Linked DNA regions of Nitratireductor mangrovi. The protein of the gene in region 2 interacts with the protein of the main gene of each other region in a pairwise test. Links are inferred from orthologs where the notes say so. Each region holds a gene or a part of one and is shown on either strand. Other genes may lie near its edges.

Region 1 (4,430 bases), 980 kb from region 2 along the record:
GCGCAACCGCGAGCGCAACTACGAGCACGACTTCACCGTTGTCGCCGGCCAGAACGGCGACGTCGAGGTGCTCACGACCAAGGACCTCATCGAGATACCCGCCGAGGGGGCGGACGCCGACGTAATCGACTGACCGTCGGACCCGTCGTACGTCCTGCTTGCTCGGACCGTCAGTGCATGTGCTGGCTGGCGCGCCGTGGCCAGCCACGCGCCGGATTTGCCGGTGCCAGGGCGAAGACCGAGCGGTAAAGAAACGCCAGCAATTGCTTGCGGTCGCTGATCGCTGCCATCTGCGACCACGCCAGCGGCTCACCGATGCGGACCGCGATCGTCTTGCCGGAAAGGCGTGCGAATTCGCGAATCAGCAATGATGTGCGCAGGGTGAGCGAAATGTTGCCGACGAGCCGGGCGAGCGGCCGCCGGTCGGTCGCAAGATCCATGTGGCGGCTGACGAGATGGAAAAGCGGCCCGCACTGGCCGCTGAAATGCACAGGCACGACCGTGGCACGCGCATCCTGCACGAGGCGCGCGGCGAAGATCTTCCAAGGGAGATCCTCGGCCTTGCCGTACCCTTTCGGAGCCGTCGCCACGCCGCCGGCGGGGAAGATGACGATAGTGACCCCTTCGCGCAACAGGCGCAGCGCCTCGTGGCGCGTTTCCAGGTTGCGCTTCAGCGCCTCCTTGGTCTCGGAGAAGTCAACCGGCAGCGCGTAGGGATTGATCTCCGGCACCTTGAGAAGCTCGGAATTGATCATCACCTTGAACGGGCGTCCGAGTTCTTCCGCCAGCGACAGGACCGCGACGCCGTCTCCGATCCCGAATGGATGATTGGCGACGATCACGAGCGGCACATTGTCGGGAAGCGCCGGCGGCCAAATGCCGTGGCGCTCGACACCGACACCGATCAAATCCAGCATGCGGCCGAAGATCCGCTCGCCCGACGGCACGATGTCGTGACGCCAGATGCCGTAGAGCGCGGCATAGCGTTCGCGGCCGGAAAACCCCTCCACGGAGCGGATCACCCAGCGCTTGAGGCGCGCCTGGTCGGGGTTCGCGTAGGAGAGTTCCGGAAAGGCGATCGGCTTTCGGCGGATTCGCACCAGCATGGAGCGAGCCTATGCCCATCTTTCATGACGCGTTGATGAAGGCCGCGGTGGGGTTTACGCCGCGGCCTTCCTCGCTTCAAGCGGCCGCTGCCTTGGCACGGCGCAGGTCGGGCGGCATGGCTTCCGCCGAAAGCCCAAGAATGGCGTCGCCCAGCGCCATCGACTGCTGGTCACGCGAGCCCAGGCGGCGCATGTTGACGGTCCCCTCCTCCGCCTCCCGCTTGCCGCAGACCAGGATCACCGGAACCTTGGCGAGACTGTGCTCGCGCACCTTGTAGTTGATCTTCTCGTTGCGCAGATCGGCCTCGGCCAGGAGACCTGCCGCCTTGAGCCGTCGCGTCACGTCGAGCGCATAGTCGTCGGCATCGGAAGTGATGGTGGCGACCACCACCTGCAGTGGCGCAAACCACAACGGCACATGGCCGGCATAATTCTCGATCAGGATGCCGAGAAACCGCTCCATCGAACCGCAAATCGCGCGATGCACCATCACCGGCTGCTTCTTTTCCGAATCGGCCCCGATATAGAAGGCTCCGAAGCGCTCGGGCAGGTTGAAGTCGACCTGGGTTGTGCCGCATTGCCATTCGCGGCCGATCGCGTCTTTCAGGACGTAGTCGAATTTGGGGCCGTAGAAGGCGCCGTCGCCGGGGTTGATCTCCGTGCGGATGCGGCTGTCGGATTGCTGTATCTGCTTCAGAACACCGCCCATGATCTCCTCGGCGTGATCCCAAAGCGCGTCGGAGCCGACGCGCTTTTCCGGCCTGGTGGAGAAGAAGACGGTAATCTCCTCGAAGCCGAAATCGGCATAGGTCGACAGGATCAGGTCATTGATCTTCAGGCACTCGGCGGCCAGCTGGTTCTCGGTGCAGAAGATGTGGGCATCGTCCTGCGTAAAGCCACGGACCCGCATCAGCCCGTGCAGGGCGCCCGATGGCTCGTAGCGATGGACATTGCCGAATTCGGCAAGCCGTATCGGCAGATCGCGGTAAGACTTCAGGCCATGCTTGAAGATCTGCACATGGCCCGGACAATTCATAGGCTTCAGGGCGAAGACACGGTCGTCCTCGGCCTCGTCGCCGGCAACCTGAACCTTGAACATGTTCTCGCGATACCAGCCCCAATGGCCGGAGGTCTCCCACAGGCCCTTGTCGAGCACCTGCGGCGCGTTGACCTCCTCGTAGCCTTCCTGGTCGAGGCGGCGGCGCATGTAGCCGACAAGGTTCTGGAACATCTTCCAGCCCTTGGAATGCCAGAAGACGACGCCCGGCCCCTCTTCCTGGAAATGGAACAGGTCCATCTCGCGGCCGAGGCGGCGATGGTCGCGCTTTTCGGCTTCCTCGAGCATATGAAGGTAGCGGTCCAGCTGTGCCTGATCGGCCCAGGCCGTGCCATAGATGCGGGTCAGCATCGGGTTGTTGGCATCGCCGCGCCAATAGGCGCCGGCCACCTTCATCAGTTTGAAGGCGTTGCCGATCTGGCCGGTCGATGCCATGTGCGGCCCGCGGCAGAGATCGAACCAGTCGCCCTGGAAATAGATCTTGAGTTCCTGATCGTCGGGGATCGCGTCGATCAGCTCGACCTTGTAGCTCTCGCCCTTGTCGCGAAAGACCTTCTTCGCTTTCTCCCTGTCCCAGACCTCCTTGGTGAAGGGACGGTTACGCTGGATGATCTCGCGCATCTTCTTCTCGATGACGGGGAAATCGTCCGGCGTGAAGGGCTCGTTGCGCGCGAAGTCGTAATAGAACCCGTTGTCGATCACCGGTCCGATGGTGACCTGGGTGCCGGGCCAGAGCTCCTGCACCGCTTCGGCCAATACGTGCGCGGCGTCGTGGCGGATCAGCTCGAGGGCGCGGGGGTCGTCACGGGTGACGATCTCAACTGCGCCGGAGCCGCCGAGCGGATCGGCAAGATCGCGGACCTGGCCGTCGACGGCATAGGCGACTGCCTTCTTTGCGAGCGATTTGGAGATCGATGCGGCAAGTTCGGCACCGGTCATCGCGGCGTCGTATTCTCGCTGCGAGCCATCAGGAAATTTCAGGGAAACGTGGGGCATGACATTCTCCTATCCAGTCCCGCAAACGAGCGCGGGTGGTGTGTTCTCGGAATGCCGGCAACCGTGCCGCCGGCAGGCACGCTACATATGCGCCACGCCGGCACGCGTAAAGGCCGCAGAACGACGCCGCAGCCAAAATCAGAAATCGAACGTCGGTGCGGGGCTTAGTTCCCGCCGGGCAGCGCTAGCTGTTGTCCTCGACCGGGGCTTTCGGGCCGTTCTTCTTGATCGACTCGATCGCGTTCTCGGCACTGGCCTTGGAAGTGTAGCCTTCGGTGGAGAACATGATCTCGCTGTTGTATTTGAAGCGGACGCGATATTCGCCCCTCTTGTCCTTGTAGATTTCGAACTTGTGAGCCATTTGCGGCCTCCCTCTCCATTGTCAGGACTTGCGATTCGCAAGTTGCCAGCGGAACGCGCGTGGGACAAGTGGAAGTTGGCAATGGCGCGGACTGCGCGTCGCTGGCCAGATAGTCGATCGCCGGCGCCCCCCGGCAGGGGCCATCAGCAGGACGCGTGCCGCCCCCGACCGACCCCGCGATAGCGCCACGGGGCCCACCAGCGCAGCTCCGGCGCCAGCCGAGGCGGAACGTTGTCGATGCCGTGGGTGCCGCCGGGCCCGCAACGCATGACACGGAACAGTCCGAGCCACACTCCCGCCCACAGCCCGTGGCGGGCGATCGCCTCATAGGCATATTCCGAACAGGTGGGCAAATGGCGGCAAGTATTGCCGATGAAGCCGGACAGAGTGAGTTGATAAAGCCGCACAGCGGCGGTGCCGAGAAGGCGGCCCGGCGTCCTCGGCCACGGACCCCTGTAGTTGCGGGACCGCTCAGCCATGGCTGTCGGTCAAAAGCTGCCCGATATCGGCTACCAAACGCGGCACGTAGTACGTATCCCAGAGGGTTTGCCGGTCAAAGGTATCATAGCCATGAGACAAGCGATTTCGCGTCCGGTAGGCGGCAGCGAGTTCGAGCTCTGGATAAGCGATTGCGAAGCCTCGAAAGCGCCGTAAAATCTCACCGGCTGCCTCGCCAATCGCCTCCACGCATTTGCAAGCGCCTGCTTGCCGCAGCTCGTCGACAACAAATTCGTCCCGCGAAACGCCGTCCAAGAATCGGGCAAGGCGATTGCCTCAGGCGACGATATTCTCCAGCAACGGTGCCAGCGACCGCCGGTGTCGTCCATTACATCGCGCGCCGGTCAGATTCGATCCTGACGGTCGCTGCCGGGCCGGTCCTCGCCGCGTGCCGTCGAGCCGAAAAGGCGCG
Region 2 (4,171 bases):
CGACCAGGTCCTTGGCCTCCTTGAGGCCGAGACCGGTGATGGCGCGCACTTCCTTGATCACGTTGATCTTCTGTGCGCCCGCCTCGGCGAGAACGACGTCAAACTCGGTCTTTTCCTCAGCCGGAGCGTCGGCAGCAGCACCACCGCCAGCGGCGGCAACAGCCACCGGAGCAGCGGCGGAAACGCCCCACTTCTCCTCGAGCATCTTGGAAAGCTCGGCCGCCTCGAGGACGGTCAGGCTCGACAGGTCATCAACGATCTTTGCGAGATCAGCCATTTCTTCAGTTCCTTACAAGGTTCGAACAATGTTTGGTGACAGCGAGGAACGGCCTCATGCCGCCTCGTCCTTGCGGGCGTAAGCGCCAACGACACGCGCAACCTGCGCGGCCGGTGCACTGACCACCTGTGCGATCCGGGTAGCCGGGGTGGAAATCATCCCCACCAGCTTGGCGCGAAGTTCGTCGAGCGACGGCAACGTCGCAAGTGCCTTCACACCATCGGCGTCGAGGTTGGTCGATCCCATTGCACCGCCGAGAATGATGAGTCTCTCATTCCCCTTGGCGAAATCGGAGGCGACCTTCGGCGCCACAACCGGATCATCCGAGAAAGCGATCAGGGTCTGTCCGACGAACAGATCCGTCATTCCCTCGGAAGGCGTGCCCTTAAGGGCGATCTTGGCGAGACGGTTCTTCGCGACTTTGACGGTGCCGCCGGCGTCACGCATCTTCGTGCGAAGATCGTTCATCTGTGCGACGGTGATACCGGCATAGTGCGCCACGACAACCGAGCCGGTGTTCGCGAAAACACCGTTCAGTTCCGTGACCAGTTCGCGTTTTTCCGCTCTGTCCACTGCCTATCTCCAGTTGACAGCCACCCTATCGAGCAGCTGCCGGTTGCCTTTTGCCGGTCGGGCCATCCATTGGGATCACCCGAACGACGTCGAGGATCCTGCCCCCTTTCGCCACACCGGCCATGCCGGCTCGCGGACAAAAGGCAAACACGGTTCGAACCTTTCCTTCGGGACTCTCGCCCCTCGGTCCGGTCGACCCCGTCTCATGCAGGCCCGTGCGGATTAAGGAGAAACCGCCTGCAATCTCGGACAGGATTTCCGGAAACCTTCGGCTTCCGTATTCCGGGCCCGTGGGTCCGGAATTTCGTTCAAGGAAGCGGTATTGCCACCACTTCCTCAATCAGGACGTCAGGCCTGCGCGAGCGAGGCGACGTCGATCTTAAGACCCGGGCCCATCGTCGAGGAGATCGCGACCTTCTTGACGTAGTTGCCCTTGGCGCCGGACGGCTTGGCCTTGATCACTGCGTCCGCAAAAGCGCGAACGTTCTCGATGATCTTGTCGGCCTCGAACGAGGCCTTGCCGACACCGGCGTGGACGATCCCCGCCTTCTCGACCCGGAACTCGACGGCACCACCCTTGGAGGCCTTGACCGCCGCGGTGATATCCATCGTCACGGTGCCGACCTTCGGGTTCGGCATCATGCCGCGCGGCCCCAGCACCTTGCCGAGCCGGCCGACCAGCGGCATCATGTCGGGCGTTGCAATGCAGCGGTCAAAATTGATCTCGCCCTTCTGCACGGTCTCCACCAGATCTTCGGCTCCGACGATGTCGGCGCCGGCGGCGGTTGCTTCTTCCGCCTTGGGACCGCGAGCGAACACGGCAACGCGAACATCGCGGCCGGTGCCGTTCGGCAGGTTCACCACGCCACGGACCATCTGGTCGGCGTGACGCGGATCGACACCGAGGTTCATCGCGACCTCGATGGTCTCGTCGAACTTGGCGGTGGCCCGTTCCTTGAGCAGTTTCACGGCTTCGGTGATCTCGTAGGCCTTATCGCGATCGAGGCCGTCGCGAACCGCCTGCTGGCGCTTGGCAATCTTGCTGGTCATCGTTATCACCCCACCACTTCGAGACCCATCGAGCGCGCGGAGCCCTCGACCATGCGCATCGCTGCCTCGACGTCGTTGGCGTTGAGGTCCTTCATCTTGGCTTCGGCAATCTCGCGCACCTTGTCGCGTGACACCTGACCAGCCGTCTGCTTGCCCGGCTCCTTGGAGCCCGACTTCAGCTTCGCGGCCTTCTTCAGGAAGAAGCTCACCGGCGGCGTCTTCATAGCGAAGGTGAACGACTTGTCCTGGTAGTAGGTGATCAGCACCGGAATGGGCGACCCCTTCTCCATCTCCTGGGTCTGCGCGTTGAACGCCTTGCAGAACTCCATGATGTTGATGCCGCGCTGACCAAGCGCCGGGCCGATCGGGGGCGAAGGTGTCGCCGATCCCGCCGGAACCTGAAGCTTGAGCTGGCCTGCAATCTTCTTAGCCATTTCTCATCTGCCTTGTTTCACGTGCCGGCCGAGCCGGCGGCTGCAGTCTGGTGGTACGGATCGAACGGCCGGCCAAGCCGCCTTTCCTCCCACCGATTCCGGCCGGATCTTCCGGCCGCGTTCGATCAGGCTTTCTCCACCTGACCGAATTCCAGATCGACCGGCACCGCGCGGCCGAAGATCGAGACCTCGACCTTGAGCCGCGAGCGCTCCTCGTCGACTTCCTGGACGTGCCCGTTGAAGGAGGCGAACGGACCGTCCGAAACCCGCACCTGCTCGCCGATCTCGAAGGTGATCGACGGCTTCGGCCGCTCCACGCCCTCCTGCACCTGGGTGAGGATACGCTCGGCCTCGGCGTCGGTGATCGGCACCGGTTTGGAATCGCCGAGGAAACCGGTCACCTTGGGGGTATTCTTGATCAGCGAAAACACCGCGTCGGTGAGGTTGGCGCGCACCAGCACATAGCCCGGGAAGAACTTGCGCTCGGCGTCGACCTTGCGGCCACGACGAACCTCGACGACCTTTTCGGTCGGCACGACCACCTGCTCGATATGGGAGCCAAGGCCCTTCTGCTTGGCCTTGTTCTCGATGTCCTCGGCGACCTTCTTCTCGAAGTTCGAATAAGCGTGGACGATGTACCACCGCGCGGTCATGTCAGGCGCTCTCCCGTAAAAGCCGGTTATCGTCCGATGCCAAGGACCAGTTCCACGCCAAGCGCGAGAACCTGATCGGCGGCAAAAAAGAAAAGAGCCGCGATACACGCGAAGATCAGCACCATGATGGTGGAAATCATCGTCTCGCGCCGCGAAGGCCACGTGACCTTGGACGTTTCCTGCCGCACCTGCTGCAGGAAAACGAAAGGATTAGAAGTTTTTGACGCCATCTGCCGCTCTGTTTCAAGGAAGCCCGTTGGCCGGACTTTCCGGATACTCCCTAAAGGGAGAAGTAAGTACGCGCGGGCGACAGCGCCAACCGCCGAATCGGCGCTACTGCCCATGCAATAAAGGCGCGCAAAGCCATTTCCGGCTCCGCACACCATGAGTCTGAATGGCCGTACATAGACCCGATCGGCAGGTCATGCAAGGGGCATTTCAGCGTGGTGTCGTTGCCGACGGAACCATCCATTCGTCCCGCAGAGCAGCCGATATCGAACTTTTGCTTCGCACCCGGCGAAACTGGCAGGGGCAGAGGGGCTCGAACCCCCGACCTGCGGTTTTGGAGACCGCCGCTCTACCAACTGAGCTATACCCCTAGCGCGTCACGCGCGGCAGCGCTTCCTAAGGTCTTCCTTCGCGTCTGTAAAGAGCGCGATGCCCGGCAGAACGAAAAAGGGCGACCCGAATGGCCGCCCCGTTTCGCCGTTCTCGTCGGCGGTCGACGAAGGCGTTATTCCGTGATGGATGCGACGATGCCGGCGCCGACGGTGCGGCCGCCTTCGCGGATGGCGAAGCGCAGCTTCTCCTCCATGGCGATCGGCACGATCAGTTCAACGTCAACCGTCACATTGTCGCCCGGCATCACCATCTCCGTGCCTTCCGGAAGCGTGACGACACCCGTCACGTCCGTCGTGCGGAAATAGAACTGCGGGCGGTAGTTGGTGAAGAACGGCGTGTGGCGGCCGCCCTCCTCCTTGGTCAGGATATAGGCCTCGGCCTTGAACTTGGTGTGCGGCGTCACCGAACCCGGCTTGCACAGAACCTGGCCGCGCTCCACGCCCTCGCGGTCGATGCCGCGCAGAAGCGCGCCGATGTTGTCGCCCGCCTGGCCCTGGTCCAGAAGCTTGCGGAACATCTCGACGCCCGTCACCGTCGTCTTCGAAGTCGGGCGGATGCCGACG

The links. Proteins that work in one complex are often made in the same cells at the same time.
Region 1: the proteins of rplA (region 2) and thrS interact in binary tests that used the Escherichia coli proteins (3 or more experiments, as listed by UniProt). The link is inferred for Nitratireductor mangrovi from one-to-one orthologs.

Annotation. Positions count from the first base shown.
Region 1 is NZ_CP042301.2:1,918,843-1,923,272, forward strand. Bases 672-3,666 are described here. They hold thrS (threonine--tRNA ligase), read right to left. Parts: upstream 3,160-3,666; coding sequence 1,183-3,159; downstream 672-1,182. Other genes in these bases: FQ775_RS09445 (lysophospholipid acyltransferase family protein), read right to left, coding at 672-1,103; FQ775_RS09455 (YegP family protein), read right to left, coding at 3,344-3,520; yidD (membrane protein insertion efficiency factor YidD), read right to left, coding at 3,664-3,666. Also shown: FQ775_RS09440 (RgsD C-terminal domain-containing protein), read left to right, coding at 1-133; more of FQ775_RS09445, read right to left, coding at 171-671; more of yidD, read right to left, coding at 3,667-3,999; FQ775_RS09470 (nucleotidyltransferase family protein), read right to left, coding at 4,363-4,430. UniProt on the Escherichia coli protein: Catalyzes the attachment of threonine to tRNA(Thr) in a two-step reaction: L-threonine is first activated by ATP to form Thr-AMP and then transferred to the acceptor end of tRNA(Thr). The rate-limiting step is amino acid activation in the presence of tRNA.
Region 2 is NZ_CP042301.2:937,851-942,021, reverse strand. What follows is about bases 50-2,785. They hold rplA (50S ribosomal protein L1), read right to left. Parts: upstream 1,901-2,785; coding sequence 1,199-1,900; downstream 50-1,198. Other genes in these bases: nusG (transcription termination/antitermination protein NusG), read right to left, coding at 2,460-2,785; rplK (50S ribosomal protein L11), read right to left, coding at 1,906-2,334; rplJ (50S ribosomal protein L10), read right to left, coding at 332-850; rplL (50S ribosomal protein L7/L12), read right to left, coding at 50-277. Also shown: more of rplL, read right to left, coding at 1-49; more of nusG, read right to left, coding at 2,786-2,987; preprotein translocase subunit SecE, read right to left, coding at 3,014-3,217; tuf (elongation factor Tu), read right to left, coding at 3,721-4,171. UniProt on the Escherichia coli protein: One of the primary rRNA binding proteins, it binds very close to the 3'-end of the 23S rRNA. Forms part of the L1 stalk. It is often not seen in high-resolution crystal structures, but can be seen in cryo_EM and 3D reconstruction models.